Regions from separate parts of the Megasphaera sp. An286 genome, predicted to be linked through region 3. Evidence: riboswitches for the same ligand, from Rfam matches in the RefSeq annotation. Region 3 holds a riboswitch; each other region holds the start of a gene.
What was found. Region 3 has a riboswitch for FMN ahead of B5F80_RS03660 (FGGY family carbohydrate kinase). Riboswitches for the same ligand answer to the same signal wherever they lie in the genome.

Region 1: linked by a shared signal. The riboswitch ahead of B5F80_RS00165 (bifunctional 3,4-dihydroxy-2-butanone-4-phosphate synthase/GTP cyclohydrolase II) and the one ahead of B5F80_RS03660 (FGGY family carbohydrate kinase) in region 3 are both predicted to bind FMN.
Region 2: linked by a shared signal. The riboswitch ahead of ribD (bifunctional diaminohydroxyphosphoribosylaminopyrimidine deaminase/5-amino-6-(5-phosphoribosylamino)uracil reductase RibD) and the one ahead of B5F80_RS03660 (FGGY family carbohydrate kinase) in region 3 are both predicted to bind FMN.

What each region holds. Positions count from the first base shown of each region.
Region 1 covers NZ_NFIY01000001.1:42,822-49,149, forward strand. Annotated here, with positions in the region: gene B5F80_RS00150 (Lrp/AsnC family transcriptional regulator) at 1-180, shown strand, start outside; gene B5F80_RS00155 (4Fe-4S binding protein) at 283-1,014, opposite strand; gene B5F80_RS00160 (Crp/Fnr family transcriptional regulator) at 1,140-1,811, shown strand; gene B5F80_RS00165 (bifunctional 3,4-dihydroxy-2-butanone-4-phosphate synthase/GTP cyclohydrolase II) at 1,865-3,082, opposite strand; FMN riboswitch at 3,180-3,311, opposite strand; gene B5F80_RS00170 (FAD-binding oxidoreductase) at 3,386-4,789, opposite strand; gene B5F80_RS00175 (septum formation initiator family protein) at 4,954-5,280, shown strand; gene B5F80_RS00180 (S1 domain-containing RNA-binding protein) at 5,404-5,838, shown strand; gene B5F80_RS00185 (phosphatase) at 5,952-6,328, shown strand, end outside.
Region 2 covers NZ_NFIY01000004.1:105,672-111,999, forward strand. Annotated here, with positions in the region: gene pknB (Stk1 family PASTA domain-containing Ser/Thr kinase) at 1-680, shown strand, start outside; gene rsgA (ribosome small subunit-dependent GTPase A) at 694-1,551, shown strand; gene rpe (ribulose-phosphate 3-epimerase) at 1,554-2,198, shown strand; FMN riboswitch at 2,256-2,392, shown strand; gene ribD (bifunctional diaminohydroxyphosphoribosylaminopyrimidine deaminase/5-amino-6-(5-phosphoribosylamino)uracil reductase RibD) at 2,492-3,628, shown strand; gene B5F80_RS03400 (riboflavin synthase) at 3,609-4,250, shown strand; gene ribE (6,7-dimethyl-8-ribityllumazine synthase) at 4,283-4,747, shown strand; gene B5F80_RS03410 (DUF6173 family protein) at 4,815-5,249, opposite strand; gene hslO (Hsp33 family molecular chaperone HslO) at 5,439-6,323, shown strand; gene mtnP (S-methyl-5'-thioadenosine phosphorylase) at 6,328-6,328, shown strand, end outside.
Region 3 covers NZ_NFIY01000005.1:20,843-27,170, reverse strand. Annotated here, with positions in the region: gene B5F80_RS03665 (LysR family transcriptional regulator) at 46-945, shown strand; FMN riboswitch at 1,075-1,211, shown strand; gene B5F80_RS03660 (FGGY family carbohydrate kinase) at 1,317-2,852, shown strand; gene B5F80_RS03655 (3-hydroxybutyryl-CoA dehydrogenase) at 3,131-3,991, shown strand; gene B5F80_RS03650 (short-chain-enoyl-CoA hydratase) at 4,135-4,917, shown strand; gene B5F80_RS03645 (DEAD/DEAH box helicase) at 4,992-6,328, opposite strand, start outside.

The sequences.
Region 1 (6,328 bases), on a different contig from region 3:
CCTCAGGTCTTGGAGTGCCATCACGTAGTGGGGGCCTTTGATTACCTCTTGAAAGTATTGGTAAAAACTCCTGACGATTTAGAAAAATTCCTTATGGAAGAGTTGAATGAAATCCCGACGGTTTCGTCGTCTCAGACTTTCATGTGCTTATCTACGCTGAAAGAAGAATGGAACGTATAAGGCGGTACGAAGTTTCTCTCCATAAAAAAGAAGCTTATCCTATGAAAGGTAAGCTTCTTTTTTTACAATATAAAGGGCGGGGAATTGCTTTAAGCCAGAACATCAGTCTTCCTTGATGCGGCCGTCGATCGTAAGGGTCTTGACCTGCCAGGGAATGAACTTGCCGCTCTGCTGAAGGGCTTTCTTTGCAGCCATTTCCAAGCCGCCGCAGCAGGGGACTTCCATGCGGACGATGACGACGTCCTTGATATCGTTCTGCCTGATGATTTCCGTCAATTTTTCAGAATAGTCGACGCTGTCCAATTTAGGGCAGCCGATAAGGGTGATTTTATTGCAGATGAAATCCTCGTGGAACCGGGCGTAGGCATAAGCTGTGCAGTCTGCGGCGATGAGCAGATGGGCTCCGTCGAAATAGTCCGCTTTGACCGGCGCGAGCTTGATTTGCACGGGCCATTGGCGCAGCTGTGATTGGTTCGATGCCGGCGTGCTGGAAACTGCTGTAGAGGCCTGCAGGGATTTAGCCGCCTGGCCGGGGCAGCTGTGAGAAAGGGTGCGGGCCTGGCTGCCAGGACATCTGCCCTTATATTCTAAGCCTTTTGTTTTCATATTGGCCTTTACGGCAGCTTCGTCATAGGGGGCGGCTTCGCGCTCTACGAAGGTGATGGCGTTTGTCGGGCAGTGGGGCAGGCAGTCGCCTAATCCGTCGCAGTAATCGTCGCGCATGAGACGGGCTTTTCCGTCTACCATGGCGATGGCTCCTTCGTGGCAGGCCGCCGCGCAGGCGCCGCAGCCGTTGCATTTTTCCGCGTCTATCTGAATAATTCTTCGAATCATATAGTATTCCTCCCATTAGGTATCGTATTGGCAGGCAGCGCCGTGTTAGGCGGCGCTGCGTTATGATGAAAGTATACTATGGCGCGAGGGAAAAATCTGTTGTTTTTACAACGAGGTGGATGAATTTGAATTCTTTTTTACCTGTCATACAGCATTCCGAGCTGTTCGCCGGCATCCCGGCGGAAGAAATCAGCAAGATATTAGACGGCATGAAGGCATATAAACGGACCTACGCCAAGGGAAATTTTATCTGGTATGCCGGCGATCCTATCGGGCAAATCGGCATCGTCTTGTCCGGCATGGTCCACATCCTGCAGGAAGACTATTGGGGAAACCGGAATATCTTGTCGCAGATGCGCCCAGGCAGCTTATTCGGCGAAGCCTTTGCCTGTATTCCCGACGCGTCGTCGACAGTAGATGTCGTCGCAGTAGAGCCGACGGAAGTCTTATTTATCAACGTGAACAGCATCATCCACGCCGGACAAGTTTTGACGAAGTCTCAGGAACGGGTAGCTTTAAATCTTCTGGCGATCATGGCCCGGCGCAATATGGAGCTCACCCAGAAAATCCGCTATATGTCGCAGCGGTCGACGCGGCAGAAGCTCATGTTTTATTTGTCGGAAGAAGCGCTGCGGCAGGGAGCGCCGTCGTTTACGCTGCCCTTTAACCGGCAGCAGCTGGCCGATTTCCTCTCTGTCGACCGGAGCGCCATGTCAGCAGAGCTGAGCCGGATGAAAAAAGAGGGCCTTATCGAATATCATAAGGATCAATTCATATTGAAGGAACAACGGGCGTAACGAAAAGGAGCCGCGTCGGCGAAATCCGATGCGGCTCCCTTTATCGGCGCGTATCAGCGCAAATGGGGGAGAATGTGTCCCATCTTATGTTTTTTCGTTTCCAAGTAGAATTCGTCGAACTCCTGGGGCTTCATTTCAATCGGCACGCGTTCTACGATTTCTACGCCGAAGCCTTCGAGGCCGTAGATTTTTTCCGGGTTGTTCGTCAGCAGGCGCAGTTCTTTGGCTCCCAAATCCTGCAGAATCTGAGCGCCTATCCAATATTCGCGCAGGTCCGGCGCAAAGCCCAGTTTTTCATTGGCTTCTACGGTGTCGTAGCCCTGTTCCTGGAGGACGTAGGCCTTCAGCTTGTTGATGAGGCCGATGCCCCGGCCTTCCTGGCGCATGTAGAGGAGAATGCCCCGGCCTTCGGCGTTGATCTGGGTCATGGCGGCGGCCAGCTGTTCGCCGCAGTCGCAGCGGCACGAACCGAATACGTCGCCCGTCAGGCATTCGGAGTGGACGCGGCAGAGCAGGTTTTTGCCGTCGCCGATGTCGCCTTTGACGAGGGCGACGTGGTGTTCGCCCGTCAAGTCGTTGACGTAGCCGTAAATCTTGAATTCGCCGAATTTCGTCGGCATTTTAGCGACGGCTTCGCGGACGACGTGCTTGTCGTGGCGGCGGCAGTAGTTCTGCAGGTCGTGAATGGTGATGAATTTTAAATTGTACTTGTCGGCCAATTCCCACAGCTGCGGTGTCTGCATCATCGTGCCGTCGTCGGCCATGATTTCGCAGCACAGGCCGACTTGCTTCAGTCCGGCAAGGCGCATGAGGTCGACCGTCGCTTCCGTATGGCCGTTGCGGGCCAGGACGCCGCCGCGCTTGGCGATCAAGGGGAAGTTATGGCCGGGACGGCGGAAGTCTTCGGGACGGGCCGTTTCTTCCGTGCATTTGCGGGCCGTCAGCGCCCGTTCTACGGCGGAAATACCCGTCGTCGTATCGACGTGGTCGATGGAGACGGTGAAGGCCGTTTCGTGATTGTCCGTATTGTCGCTTACCATCGGCGGCAGGCCGAGCTTACGGGCGTATTCGATGCTCATGGGCATGCAGATGAGGCCCTTGCCGTGGGTCGCCATGAAGTTCATGTTTTCTGTCGTGCAGTACTGGGCGGCGCAGATAAAGTCGCCTTCATTTTCTCTATCCGGGTCGTCGGTGACGATGATGATGTGCCCGGCTTGCAATTCTTCGATTGCTTCTTCTACGGTATTGAATTTTCTGTTTTCCTTTGCCACAATAAAACCTCCTGAATATGATAAAGCCCTGACGGTCTGTTCAGCAGCGTCAGGGCTTTTTGGTCAACACAACACAAGCTGCGCGGCGGCAGCTTCATCGTATCTTCTTCCATCCAGACTATACTGTCGGTTTTGGAATTGCACCAAATCACGAGCACATGGCTCCTACGCCGTAGCGTTCGCGGACTATACCGCCGATCGGGAATTTCACCCTGCCCTGAAGATATATGACTACATGAATCATTATACACAGAATGGCTATCCTTGGCAAGAGCCGCCGCGGCCGGCCGGGCTGGGACAGGCCTATTCTATGTCGAATATTTTGCCCGGATTGAGGATATTGTTGGGGTCCAGGGCTTTTTTGATAGCTTTCATCATGGCCAGCTCGTCGGGATTGGTAAATTCTTCCATCAAATGCTTCCGCTTAAAGCCGATGCCGTGCTCGCCCGATAAGCGGCCGCCGTGGGCGTAGATGAAGGCGTACAGCTCCTGCTGGTTTTGTTCGACCCGGCGGGCCCAGTCTTCGTAGGGCGTATCGTCGGGCTTTAAGATGTTGAGATGGATGTTGCCGTCGCCGGCGTGGCTGGCAATGCGGGTGATCAGGCCGTATTTGCCGGCCAGGCGGAGAATTTCCGCCAGCAGGAGCGGTTCCTGGTCGACGGGGACGACGACGTCTTCTTTGCTGACGATGAGACTTTCGGCGCGGACTGCCTCGGCAAAGGCCTTGCGGGCCTGCCAGATTTTATTGTGGTCGGCGACGAGGACCGACGACGCGCCGTGCTGCGTGCAGAGCTCGTCTAAGGCGACGGCCTTGTCGTCCAGGTCGTCGTCATTGATGCCTTCGACTTCGACGATGAGGTAATTGCCCGAATCGCTGCCCTGCAGCTTTTCATGGAGATATTTTTCTACCGATCGGATCGTAATATTGTCCATGTATTCGACGCAGGTCGGGACGATGCCTTGCTTTAAAATGGCTCCGACGGCGCCGATGGCTTGTTCCGGCGAATCGAAAACGGCCAGCAGATCGAGGGCGTATTTAGGCTTCGGCAGGAGCTTGACCGTCGCCTTGGTGATGATGCCCAGCGTGCCTTCCGAGCCGATGACCAGCTGCTCGAGGCAGTAGCCTGTCGATTGCTTCTGCAGGCGTGCGCCGAGCTGGACGATGCGGCCCGTCGGATTGACGATTTCCACGTCGTATACCTGATGGCGCGTCGTACCGTATTTGACAGCCCGGTTGCCGCCGGCGTTGGTGGCGATATTGCCGCCGATAAAGCAGGAGTCGCCGCTGCAGGGGTCGCCGGCGTAGAACAGACCCTTGGCTTCGGCTGCGTCCTGCAGGTCCGACGTGCGGACGCCCGGTTCTACGACGGCGTATAAGGCGTCTTCGTTAATTTCCAGAATGCGGTTCATTTTTTCCAGGGACAGGACGACGCCGCCGTAAATGGGCACGGCGCCGCAGGCCAGCCCTGTACCGGCCCCGCGGGGCACGACGGGAAAATGATAGTCGTTGGCCAGCTGGACGACAGCGGCGACCTGCTCGGCCGTTTCGGCAAAGACGACGGCTTCGGGCATGTGGTGGTACGCTGGGTCGGTCACTTCGTCGTGGGAGTAGGGCTGCATTTTATCCGGATCTGTCGTGACGTTTTTAGGGCCGACGGCAGTCTGCAGTTTTTTTAAAATTTCAGGAGTAATCGGTTCATATCTCATGAGCAAAGACCTCTGTTTCTTCATAGTTTACGTTCTATTATATAATATCAGCGGCGTTTGCGAAAGTGGGCCGTATTAAATCGAGAAAAAACTTTATCTTACGTGAAAATGAAGGTATACTTATAGCATGCATGTTGCAGTGCCTACATTAAAGGAGCGGAATCATGACGGAAAAACGGGATGGGCGGCTCCGACGTACCGGGACGGTGCGCCGGCGGCGTACGAAAAAAAAGAAGGGGATGACGCTGTACAAGGGCATCGTCCTTCTCATACTGCTGGTCGGAGGAGTCTTCTTGTGCCTGCGCATGTATCAGATGTGGCAGATCCACGAGGACATGAAGCGGACGCTGCAGCAGGAGCAGGCCTTGACGGAAGAAAACCAGCGGCTGAAGGACAGGAAAGAACAGCTTATTTCCCCTGATGCCGTAGAAAAACAGGCGCGGGAACAGTTCGGACTGGCCGAGCCGGGAGAAATCCCCTACAGGCGCTGACGAGGCGTTCCGCCTTAGGAATTTACATTATTTTGCGATTGAATTTTTCGCCGTTTATGAGTATAATAGCGTTATACGTGTTATCAGCAAAGCTGAAGCATACAAGGAGGAATATAAGGTAACATGACAATCGAAGTAGGCAGTGTATTGGAAGGCACCGTGACAGGGATTACAAAATTTGGCGCTTTTGTAGAGCTTCCTGACAAGAAGGTGGGCTTGGTCCACATTTCTGAAGTTGCTAATGAGTATGTAAAAGATGTGCACGATTTCTTGAAAGTTCAGGACAAAGTAAACGTCAAAGTTTTGTCTGTCGACGATAAGGGAAAAATCGGCCTGTCTATTAAACAGACCCAGCCGGCTCCGGAAAAGAAAGAGTTCCGTCCAAGACATGAATTCCGCCAGCACAACAATTTTGACTCGAATCGCCGCTCTTCTACATCGTTGTCTTTCGAGGACCGGCTTAGTAAATTCCTGAAGGAAAGTGACGAACGCCAGATGGATTTGAAACGCAATACCGAATCAAAACGCGGCGGCCGCGGCGCTCGCCGTGCCGATTGATTTCGTATATCGGTAATCATAAGGACGAATAAAGAGTATTCCTGTCTTGGAATGCTCTTTTTGTTTTACCGACTGGAAAAGGCTGTCCGAGTTCGGAACGAGGTACATGACAGATGAAGGATAAGGAATTTGCCGTTGTCGATATCGGCTCCAATTCCCTGCGCCTGATGACGGGGCGCTGGGAAGATGATCGCTGGAAGTTTTCGGCGAAAGAATTGGAAACGACGCGCCTCGGCTATCAGATAGAAGAGACAAGGCATTTATCGCCGGAAGGGATTGAGGCCTCCCTTGCGGCCATGGCCCGATGGCAGGCCCGGTTAGGATCCGTTCCCGTCTGTGCCGTCGCGACCAGCGCAGTGCGCGAAGCCGCAGACGGCCAAGCCTTTTTGGCGGAAATACGGGCCCGTTTTGGCTGGCACTGCCGCTGCATTTCCGGCCTGGAGGAAGCGGCTCTCAGCTTCTGCGGGGCGGCAGCCGGCGTTGAAGCCGG
Region 2 (6,328 bases), on a different contig from region 3:
AAGGCTCGGAAGTCCTCATGCCCGACCTGCGGGACCTGACGCTGGATGAAGCGAAGAAAAAGCTGTCTGAAATCGGCCTGACCATCGGCTCCGTCCATTACGCCGAAAGCGAAAAATATGAAAACGGCAAGATCATCAGCCAAAGCCCGGCCTCGCCGCGCAAGGTAGCGAAGGGCTCGTCGGTCGACGTCATTATCTGCCGCAAGGCCGAAAAGAAGAATGACGCTAAAAACGGACAGGATGCGCCGACCGTCAGCGGCATGACCTTGGATACGGCTATGAAGACCTTGGAAAACGCCGGATATATCGTCGGCAACGTGACCAATCTGGATGCGTCCAAGGACAACGCCCTAGCTAAGGTTGTCAAACAAAGTCCGCGCAGCGGCAACGTCGTCGATTTGACCGTCGAATACGGCACGGCGGCAGCCGTCCCCGACGGCAGCGCCAATAATCAGGAACCGGCCGGCACGCCTCATTACGGCACGGTGAATATCAGCGTTCCTTCCGGCGCGTCGAGTCAGCACGTGCAGATCGTCGTGACGGACGACAACGGTACCCGTGTCGTCTATGACAAGAACCAGTCCGGCGGCGACAGCATTACTAAAAATATCAGCGGCGTAGGCAAGACTCGCGTCAAGGTATATATCAACAATTCGTTAGTACAGGATCAGTACATTTAATTGAAGGAGGATCATGACTACAGGCCGCGTTATAAAAAATTACAACGGATATTACTACGTAGATATCGGCGCCGGACAGCTCGTCGAATGCCGTCGCCGGGGAAAGGTCAAGGCGAAGATACTCGTCGGAGATGAGCTGGAAATTACGGAATTAGGCGGCGGAAAGGGCGTTGTCGAAAAGCAGCTGCCGCGGCGGAACAGCCTCCGCCGCCCGGCTGTGGCCAACATCGATCAGATGTTTGTCATCATGGCGGCGCAATCGCCGGATCCCAATCAGTTTCTCGTCGACAAGCTGCTCATGACCTGCGAATACGGCGGCGTTCATCCGAAGCTGTGCTTTAACAAGTGCGATTTAGACCGTGAAACAGCGGAAGCTTATAAAGCCTTTTATGAAACCTGCGGCTATGATGTCTATCTTGTGTCTGCCGTTACCGGCGAAGGGCTGGACTCCATCAAGGCTTTGCTTCCTCATAAGATGACCGTATTTGCCGGGCCGTCCGGCGTCGGGAAGTCGAGCCTGCTGTCTCAGATTTTAGGGCGGGACCTGTCTGTCGGCTCAGTCAGCGAAAAAATAAAGCGGGGCCGCCATACGACGAGGCACTCGGAAATCATGCAGCTGGAAGGCGATACGTATGTCATCGATACGCCGGGATTCAGTTCGCTGGAATTCGAACATCTCGACAAAGGGGAGGTCTTCGCCTTATTTCCTGACATGACGCCTTACGGCGGACGCTGCCGCTTTTCGTCATGCCTCCACTTGTCGGAGCCGGACTGCCCCGTAAAGGATGCCGTTGCCGAAGGCAAGATACAGAAAGAACGGTATGAAACGTACTGCAAAATCGTCAATTCTATTCTCGAAAGGAACCGATAGGTATGATACACATTTGTCCTTCTATTTTGTCCGCCGATTTTTCCCGGCTGGCTGAAGAAATTAAAGACGTAGAATCAAAGGGAGCAGACTGCATCCATCTCGATATGATGGACGGCCATTTCGTGCCGAACCTGACGTTCGGCGTGCCGATCATCGCCGCCTTGCGGAAGCACGTTTCCATTCCCTTCGACGCCCATTTGATGGTCGAACATCCCGACGTATACGTAGACGGCCTGGCAAAAGCCGGCGTGCAGTACGTTACAGTCCATCAGGAAGCGTGTCCTCACCTGGACAGCACGCTGCAGCATATCCGCAGCGCCGGCATGAAGTGCGGCGTTGCCTTGAATCCGGCTACGCCCGTATCGTCTTTATCCTGCGTGGCGGCGCAGCTCGATATGATCCTCATCATGAGCGTCAATCCCGGTTTCGGCGGCCAGAAATTCATTCCTTATTCGCTGGATAAAATCCGTGAAGCCAGGGCGCTGCTCGATTCCGTCGGCAACACGGAAGCCGTCGTAGAAGTAGACGGCGGCGTCAACGCCGATACAGTACAGGCGGTCAAGGAAGCCGGCGCTACCTTCCTCGTTGCGGGAAGCGCCGTATTTGGAGCGGCAGACCGGGCTGCAGCCATCGCCGCGCTGCGGTAAGAAGTCTGTACTTGTATTTCTATCCCTTATGTGCTAAAATCATAGGTGGATATGAATAATAGTCTTTGGGGCAAGGTGAGAAAGGGCAGCTTTCAATTCCTGACCGGCGGTATAGTCCGCTAGCCTGGCGTAAGCGGGGCTGAACCGATGCGATTTCGGTACCGACAGTATAGTCTGGATGGGAAAAGACGACGTTTCGTTTATTTTTGTTGTGCGCAAAAGGCTATTGGGTTTCCATACCCGTAGCCTTTTTATTTTTTATAACAAAATCTATCAGGAAAGGAATGACAGATTTGGAACCGGTAGATTATATGAGAAAAGCCCTGGAGCTGGCAAAGCTGGCCTTAGGGTATACAACGCCGAATCCGGCCGTCGGCTGCGTCATCGTAAAAGACGGTGAAATCGTCGGCACGGGCTACCATCGCCAGGCCGGCACGCCCCATGCGGAAGTATGGGCCCTGCGCGAAGCCGGCGACAAGGCAAAGGGCGCGACGGTATACGTTACGCTGGAACCCTGCGCGCATTACGGGCGGACGCCGCCCTGCGCCCGCACGCTCGTGGAAAAGGGAGTCGGCAAGGTCGTCATCGCCATGCTGGATCCCAACCCTCTCGTAGCGGGAAAGGGAGCGGCCATTCTCCGGCAGGCCGGCATACCTGTCGAAATCGGGCTGCTTTCCAAGGAAGCCGCTCAGCTGAACGAAGTATTCATTAAAAATATGATGGTGCAGAAGCCGTTTATCGCCGTCAAAATAGCGCAGAGCCTCGACGGCTGCATCGCCTCGCGGACGGGAAAATCCCAGTGGATTACGAATCAATGGGCCCGCAATTACGGCCACTACCTGCGCTCTATCTACGACGGCATCCTCGTCGGCATCAATACGGTCAAGCTCGACAATCCGCTGCTGACCTGCCGCATCCGCCGCGAAGCCCACGACGAACCGCACCAGCCGGTACGCATCATCATGGATTCGCAGGGGCATATTCCCCTCAATTCCCTCGTCCTGACGGATAAGACGTCGCCGACCATCGTCGTGACGACGTCCCTCTGCCCGGTAGAAAAGATGAGAGAATTGAAAAACATGGGCGTCACCGTCCTGCTGGCTCCGCTGAACAAGGATCGCCACATCGATTTGCCTGCCGCCCTGGACTTGCTGTACAAGCAGGGGTTGCAGAGCATCCTCGTCGAAGGGGGCAGCAAGATTCAGGGAACCTTCTTCGACCACAAGCTCGTCGATAAGATATACGCCTTTATCGGCGACAAAGTCATCGGCGGCGAACAGGCCCTGTCGTCTGTCGGCGGCCACGGCGTCGATTCCCTCGACGAATGCCTGCCCCTGTCTTACGATTCGGTCGAGCTGCACGACGGCAATATTTTGATTACAGCGTATAATGCGAACAGGGAGGGAGCTTATGTTCACTGGCATCATTGAGGAATTGGGCACCGTCGGCCAGATGGACCGCCGTCCCGACTCGATAAAGCTGACGATTCAGGCCCGTAAGGTACTGGAAGGGACGCAGCTCGGCGACAGCATCGCCGTCAACGGCGTCTGCCTGACGGTGACCTCCATGACGGATTCGTCCTTCACGGCCGACGTCATGCACGAAACGATGCGCCGTTCGTCCCTGAGCGACATCAAGAGCGGCTCGAAGGTCAATTTGGAACGGGCTATGCAGGTCGGCGGCAGGCTGGGCGGCCACATCGTCAGCGGCCATATCGACGGCGTCGGCCATATCGCCCGCATCGCCGCCGACGGCATCGCCCGGGTCATTACGATTTCCATTCCCAAGGACATGGAGCCGTTCATCGTCGAAAAGGGCTCTATCGCTATCGACGGCATCAGCCTGACCGTCGTTTCCGTAGGCAACAGCCAATTTTCCGTTTCCATCATTCCCCATACGATGGCCAATACGACGCTCATCGACAAGCATCCCGGCGCCGTCGTCAATTTGGAAACCGACGTAATTGGGAAATATGTCCATAGCTTTACAACAGCCCATACGGGCAAACGTTCCGGCATCACAATGGAAACGCTGTTGGAAAATGGATTTTAAAATACTATTTCAGAATAGGAGAGTGTTCTACTATGGCACACATTAAAGAAGGTCAATTAATTGGTTCTGGTTCTAAGTTTGGTATCGTCGTAGCGCGTTTCAACGAATTTATCTGCAGCAAGCTCCTCGGCGGCGCATACGACGCCCTCCATCGTCACGGCGTAAGCGACGACGATATCACGACGGCCTGGGTTCCCGGCTCCTTTGAAATTCCCCTCATCGCCCAGAAAATGGCCGAATCGGGCAAATACGACGCCGTCATCTGCCTCGGCGCAGTCATCCGCGGCGCGACGAGCCACTACGACCTGGTCTGCAATGAAGCAGCCAAGGGCATTGCTCAGGCGTCCCTGAAGACAGGCGTGCCTATCATGTTCGGCGTCATTACGACGGAAAATATCGAACAGGCTATCGAACGGGCCGGCACGAAAGCGGGCAACAAGGGCTTCGACGTAGCGACAGCGGCTATCGAAATGGTCAACCTCATAAAAGAACTGTAAGAAAACGCAAGAGGCTGATGCCGAAGAATTTCTTCGCGCACCAGCCTCTTTTATACGCCGTATGCAGTTATTCTGCCGCAGGCTCCGTATCGGGCTCATCTTTCGTCGTAAAGCCGATGATCCGCCGCGGCTTGTCCGTATCGTCGGTCCGCTTGACGGCGACGAGAAGCAGGTTCAGCTGAGACAAGTGCTGAACCAATTCGACGTGAGAGCCGTCAGATAGTTCGCCGTAGAAGACGATCATGTTCGGGTCCCAAAAGCCTACGTCCTGAATGCTGAAGGTAATGTTGCCGGCCGATACGAGGCGGCCGCCGGCCTGCATATCGTCGGGCATGTCCGATTCAAAATTGTTGATGAGCGCGACGATGCGCCGGTACATATCCGAAGCCAGGTAGGGCGTTTCCGGATCTTCATCTTCTGCCGTATCCAGCGGCGCCGACGGCGGAATGATCAAGATATCCCGGCCGTCTGCCGCCGTATATTCCTTCTTTTCGTCTGCCATAGTAATGCCCCCTTTTTCCGTTTCTTATATACATAATTCCATGCGGAAGGGAGAAATCCTGCCGGCACGGCGAAAGAGTCCGGCAGCGGGCAGCACAGTTTTTCCGACCTGCCAAATTAGTAGTGAAAAATACTCGCAGGTGTAGTATAATTAGATTCAGATTTTATGTAGAAAGGATATCAGAACAGGATGCATATTGAAGACCAGATCGTCCATTATACATCAGACGAGTTAATTCGCGTTTCTATCGCCCAGACGCGCCGCATAACCGAAACGGCGCGGCAGCGGCATCATTTGTCGCCTGTGGCCTGCGCCGCCTTGGGCCGGGCCATGACGGGAGCGCTCCTCCTGGCCGGAGACTATAAAAATCATGAAGGCGTTTCCCTTAAATTTGCCGGCGACGGCCCATTAGGAGCCGTTCACGTCGACGCCTTCGATTCCAATAAAGTACGGGGCTATATCGACAATCCCGCAGTGGATTTGCCCCTCAAAGCAAACGGAAAATTAGATGTAGGAGCCGCTGTAGGCCAGCACGGCCAGCTGACGGTAACGCGCTTTACGCCGGAGCAGATGACCTATACGAGCCAAGCCGACCTCGTATCCGGCGAAATTGCCGAAGATTTGGCTTATTACTTATACACGTCGGAGCAGATTCCCTCGACGATCAGCTTAGGCGTCCTCGTCGACCGGGACTATACGATTGCCGCGTCAGGCGGCTTTCTCGTCCAGGCGCTGCCGGGAGCGAAAGAAGAAGACTTAGCGCGGGTCGAGGCCAACATTACGCAGATCGGGCCGATTACGACGTATTTGAAGAATCATCCCGATGGAGAAGGGCTGATCGACATTATTTTAAGCGGCATGCATTTTAAAGAATTATTCCGCAAGCCTGCCTGGTGGCAGTGCACGTGCTCGCGCCAGCGCATTGAAAACGTCCTCCTGTCCCTGAGAGCCCAGGATAAGGAGGAACTGCTGCAGGACCCGCAGGTAGAGATGACCTGCCATTACTGCGGTGAAAAATACGTCATCAGCCACGACGAATTAGTTACTTTATTCGAAAACGCACATAAGGAGTGATAGTA
Region 3 (6,328 bases):
TGGCCTTTAACGTTCGAGAAACGTCTGCTGAAAGGGGAATAGGACATGGAACTGCGCGTGCTGAAGTATTTTTTAGTCGTTGCCAGAGAAGAGAATATTACGAAGGCGGCCAAGATGCTGCACATCACGCAGCCTACCTTGTCGCGCCAGCTCATGCAGATGGAGGAAGAGTTCGGCGTGTCCCTGTTCAAGCGCAGCAAGCACAGCATCATACTGACTGAGGAGGGCATGATACTGCGCCGCCGGGCCCAGGAGCTCGTCGACCTGGCCGAAAAGACGGCGAAGGAAGTGTCGCGGCAGGACGAGGTCATTTCCGGCGAAATCGCCATCGGCTGCGGCGAGACGAAGAATCTGGAGCCTATGGCCAAGGTCATGGCGGCCTTTCAGCAGGCCTATGGAGAGGTGCAGTTTACCTTGTATACGGGCATTGCCGACGACGTGAAGGAGCGCATCGAGCAGGGAACCCTCGATTTCGGACTACTCATTGAGCCCGTAGACGTGAGCAAGTACAGCTACCTGCGCATGCCTCTCAAGGACCGCTGGACCGTGCTGATGCGGCAGGATCATCCCATGGCGGCGAAGGAGGCCGTCGAGCCGCAGGATCTGGCCGGGCAGCGCCTCATCATGCCGGCCCGCTTGTCCGTAAAAAATCAGGTCGAAGCCTGGCTGGGGCGATGGCAGTCCGACGTGCGCCTGGCCGTGTACATGAATCTGTCGGCATACAACAAGATGGTCCTGACGGACAACGGCGTCGGCCTGGCCTTGGGGCTGGACTTCGACACGGTCTTGCCGGGCTTGTGCATGCGCCCTATGAAGCCGTTCATCGAAAACGGAAGCTACATGGTCTGGAAAAAGAACCAGTTCTTGTCGCCGCTGCTGGAACGGTTCATCGAATTTAGCGAAGCATATCTGCAGGAGCACTATGGAGCGCAGCGCGGCGAATAGGTCGTCGGCGTCTGGACAAGGCCGTTTCACCGGGCGGGCTTTGCTTTTGCCGTCGTCTTACTTGTTTTTTTCATTCCATCGTAGTATGATATATATGTAAAAAATACATAATATATTTACATTAATATATTTAGTCTTTGAGGCAAGGTGAGAAAGGGAAATCCTTTCAGAGTCCTGACCGGCGGTGACAGTCCGCAACCTCCTGAGGGAGCTGACCCGGCGAAATTCCGGGACCGACAGTATAGTCTGGATGAGAAAAGACTTCGGGCGCGGCGCAGGTGTGTTTGCCGTGCCGTTCTCAAGTGCGAAAAGGCTGGATGTATTCCGGCCTTTTTTTGATTTGCCGCAAGATAGAAGGGCAGGTAATGGATATGGAAAAGAAATATTATTTGGGATTTGACGCCGGGACGCAGAGCGTAAAGGTCGCCGTGTACAGCGAGGACATGGAATGCGTAGCTATGGATACGGCCAAGACGACGCTGTATTATCCTCATCCCGGCTGGGTGCAGATGGACGTAGACGAATATTACCGCCTCATCAAGCAGTGCATGGCGTCGTGCAGCCGCCAGCTGGAAGAAAAGGGGATTTCCCCGGCGGCGGTGCGGGCTATCATGGGCGACGGCATCATCTGCGGCATTGCCGGCATCGACGCCGAAGGAAACGCCGTGACGCCGTACGTCAATTATCTGGACAGCCGCACGGCCGACGACGTAGAAGGGCTGAAGGCCTTGAAGCTGGATATCTGGGCGGCCGAAACGGGCAACGCCGAGCCGAACGTCATGTTCCCGGCCATGTTTGCCCGCTGGTTCATGAAGCATATTCCGGCCTTTAAGGAAAAGGGCGTCAAGTTCGTCCACAACTGCCCGTACGTCCTCATGCATCTGGCCGGATTGCAGGGAGAAGACGCCTTTATCGACTGGGGCGCTATGTCCGGCTGGGGCCTGGGCTACAACGTCGTGACCAAGGAGTGGTCCGATGAGCAGCTTCGCATCCTGGGCATCGACAAGAAATACATGCCGCGCATCGTCAAGCCCTGGGACATTATTGGCCGTCTCTGCGAAGCCGACGCCCTGGAAACGGGCTTTCCCGCCGGCATTCCCATCTGCGCCGGCGCCGGCGATACGATGGAATCCATGATGGGCAGCGGCATTCTGGAAGCGGGCAAGGCCGTCGACGTAGCCGGCACGTGCGCTATGTTCTGCGCCGCTACGGACGGCATCATCCCCGAATTGTCCGTGCCGGGAAGCGGCCTCATCTTCAATTCGGGCACCTTGCCGGGGACGTATTTCTATTGGGGCATGGTGCGGACCGGCGGCCTGGCTCTGCGCTGGTTTAAGGACTCTGTCTGCCGCCGCGAAGACGACGAATACTACGCCGAGCTGGACAAATTAGCAGAACGCCATCCAGCAGGCTGCGACGGGGCGATGTTCATTCCCTACCTGACGGGCGGCAACGGTGATTTCCCCCATGTGCGCGGTACCTTCACGGGCCTGACACTCGACTCGGACCAGGGGGCGATGTGGCGCTGCGTCCTCGAAGGCATCGGCTACGATTACATGGAGGTCACCGACCGGTACCGGGCGGCAGGCATCGACTTGACGACGCTGACCATTACGGAAGGCGGCAGCCGTGACGATTTGTGGAATCAGATCAAGGCTGACATGCTGGACACGCAGGTATCGACGCTGCGCGTCGCCGGCGGGGCCGTGCCGACAAACTGCATCGTAGCCGCCTACGGAGCCGGCGATATTGCCGACCTCAAGCAGGCTCTCCAGCGGCAGCTCGCCGTTCACAAGACCTTTATGCCGAATAAGGACAACACGGCCATGTACAGGCGGCAATACGAACAAAGACGCCATATCTTGCAGGCCTTAAATGTCGGCGAAGGGCAAAAAAATGAATTGTGAAAAATTACATAATCTGGTATGACCAACGTTCATAATATAACGTAGTAAACGGCGCTTTTGGTATCGAATGATGAAATAAAAGTATTGGACATGGTTTGTGTATAAAAAAAACGTATACATAATATGCAGTTTTTTGGAAAAATCGCGTTTTTTCGGTAGATTTTTTTGGAAAACGTGATATACTATGAGTGTAAGCAGTGAAACTTATTTTAATATCGCGCGTGAGTTTTCGAAAGAGACTCGTGAAAAAAATCACGCGAAATAAGGAGGAGTTTAACATGTTTTGTAAAAAGGTAATGGTTATTGGCGCAGGCACCATGGGTTCCGGTATCGCTCAGGTATTTGCTGTTAACGGTTGCGAAGTCGTTTTGAATGATATTAAAGACGAATTCATCGCCGGCGGCAAAGCTAAAATTGATAAAGCCTTAACGAAATTGGTCAGCAAGGAAAAAATGACGCAGGAAGAAAAAGACGCCGTAATGGGCCGCATTTCCGGCTTCGTTACCCGCACGGCCGACAACATGAAAGACATCGACCTCGTTGTTGAAGCTGCTATCGAAGATCTGAAAATCAAATCGGCTATCTTCAAAGAATTAGACGAACTCTGCCCGGAACACACGATCCTGGCCAGCAACACGTCCTCTTTGTCCATCACGCAGATCGGCGCAGCTACAAAACGTCCGGACAAAGTTATCGGCATGCACTTCTTCAATCCGGCTCCGGTCATGAAATTGATCGAACTCATCAACGGCATCGCTACTTCTGAAGATACGTTCGCAAAAATCAAAGAAGTATCCGAAGAAATCGGCAAATCCCCGGTTAAAGTTGCAGACTTCCCGGGCTTCGTAGGCAACCGCGTCGTTATCCCCATGATCAACGAAGCTATCCAGGCTTTGATGGAAGGCGTAGCATCCAAAGAAGATATCGACTCCGTATGCAAACTGGGCTTCAACCATCCGATGGGCCCCTTGGCTTTGAGCGACTTGATCGGCAACGACGTTGTCCTTCACATCATGGAAGTTCTCTATGAAGGCTTCGGCGATCCGAAATATCGTCCGTGCCCGCTCCTCAAAACGTACGTCAACGCCGGTTACCTCGGCCGCAAGACGGGCAAAGGCTTCTACGACTACACGAAATAATAGGCGAGCAGTACAAACACAACTCTATAAGCAAGCAATGTAAACTCAAGCGATTTATATTTGTCAGGCAGTGGGCGTGAGTATTCACGCCCCTTGTTTGCACGTCCTACGTGTGAATATATTATTTTGGGAGGGTTCTAATTATGGACTACAAAAACATTCTTTACTCGGCAGAAAACGGTATTGCAACGATTACGATCAATCGTCCGAAAGCTCTGAACGCCCTGAACACGGAAACGGTTTCGGAATTAAGAGACCTCGTCGGCAAAATCGCCGCTGATTCCGAAATTAAAGTCGTCGTTATCACGGGTTCCGGCAGCAAATCCTTCGTAGCCGGCGCAGATATCGTTGAAATGTCCACGAAGAATGCAGTTGAAGGTCGCGCATTCGGCAAAATCGGTCAGGATACGTTTACGGAAATCGAAAACATGCCGCAGCCGGTTATCGCTGCTATTAACGGCTTCGCTTTGGGCGGCGGCTGCGAACTGTCCTGCGCTTGCGACATCCGTTATGCTTCTGAAAACGCTAAATTCGGTCAGCCCGAAGTTGGCCTCGGCATTACGCCGGGCTTCGGCGGCACGCAGCGTCTGCCCCGTGTCGTTGGCCGCGGCTACGGCAAAGAACTGATTTTCACGGCTGGCATGATCGACGCTCAGGAAGCATATCGTATCGGCCTCGTAAACAAAGTTGTTCCTCAGGAAGAACTGATGGATACCGTATATGCATTGGCTAAGAAGATCGCGAAAAACGCTCCGATCGCCGTACAGCTCTCCAAAGCAGCTATCAACCGCGGTATAAACTGCGACGTTATCACTGGTATTGCTTATGAAGACGAAGTATTCGGCCTTTGCTTCGCTACGGAAGACCAGAAAGAAGGCATGGGCGCTTTCGTTGAAAAACGTAAAGCTACGTTCACAGGCAAATAATATCCTTGATATTGCCATATGAATAAGAAAAAACCGTATCCTCGTCAGAGGGTACGGTTTTTTTGATAGGCGAATTAGTCTTTAAAATAGGGCTTGAACACGGAGCGGTTCGGCTCCTTACGGACCTTCTTTTCGCCGCTGCGGCGGAACGTTCCCGACGCGTTGTCGTTTTGCTTCCGCGGCGCGAAGTGACGGCGTTTCGTATTGCCGTTCCGATAGTCTCCGCTGCGTTCGCTCCGGTCATTTCGTTCGGAACGGTCGTTCCGGTCGCTGCGGTCGTGACGATAGTCGCGGCGGCGGTTTTTGTCGCCGTAGGGACGGCGGGAGCGGTGGACGCGCAGGGGCGCTTCTTCCGTAATGTTGACCGGCGTCGTGTCCGGCTCCTTCGTGAGCAGCTTGATGGCTGCTGACAGGAGGGCGACAGAGTCGAAGTGGGTGAGAAGCTCTTCGGCGTTGGCCCGGTAGATGCTGTAGTTGTCGTCTTCTGTTGCGGCGACGAGACGGCGGATAGCCGCCTGCTGGGCTCCTTCCAGGGCTTCCGAGAAGGTCGGGGCCTTGCGGCGGGCGATGCGCCGTTTGATGAGCCGTTCGATGGCCCGCAGGTGGTCGATTTCGCGGGGAATGACGAAGGTCGTCGCTTCGCCGCTCTGGCCGGCCCGGCCTGTACGGCCGACGCGGTGGACGTAGCTTTCCGGGTCCTGGGGTAAATCGTAGTTGAATACGTGGGTGACGCCGCTGATGTCGAGGCCGCGGGCGGCGACGTCGGTGGCGACGAGGATATCGATAGTCTTTTCGCGGAATTGGCGGATGACCGTGTCCCGTTTAGCCTGCGTCAGGTCGCCGTGAATGCCTTCGGCGGAATAGCCACGCTTTTTCAGGGCTTCGGACAGCTCGTCGACGCGGCGCTTGGTACGGACGAAGATGATGGCCAAATCCGGCTCCTGCAGGTCGAGAAGGCGGCAGAGGATGTCGAATTTCTGGCGGTCCGGCACTTCGATGTAGGACTGCTCGATGAGGTCGATAGTCACTTCCTTGGCCTTCATGCGGACGATCTGCGGGTCATGGAGGAAGGTTTCCGCCAGCTGCTGAATGGGCTTGGGCATGGTGGCCGAGAACAGCAGGGTCTGACGGGTGCTGGGCGTGGCGGCCATGATGAGGTTGATGTCTTCGATAAAGCCCATGTCCAGCATTTCGTCGGCTTCGTCGAGGACGATCGTCGAAATATGGCTCAGGCTGATGGTGCCGCGCTTCATGTGGTCGATGAGGCGGCCCGGCGTGGCGACGACGATCTGCGGCGATTTGCGCAGGCGGCGCAGCTGTCGTTCCATATCTTGTCCGCCGTAAATCGGCAGGGCCTGGATGTGGGTGAATTGGGCCAGGTGGTTGAGCTCTTCGGCGACCTGCATGGCCA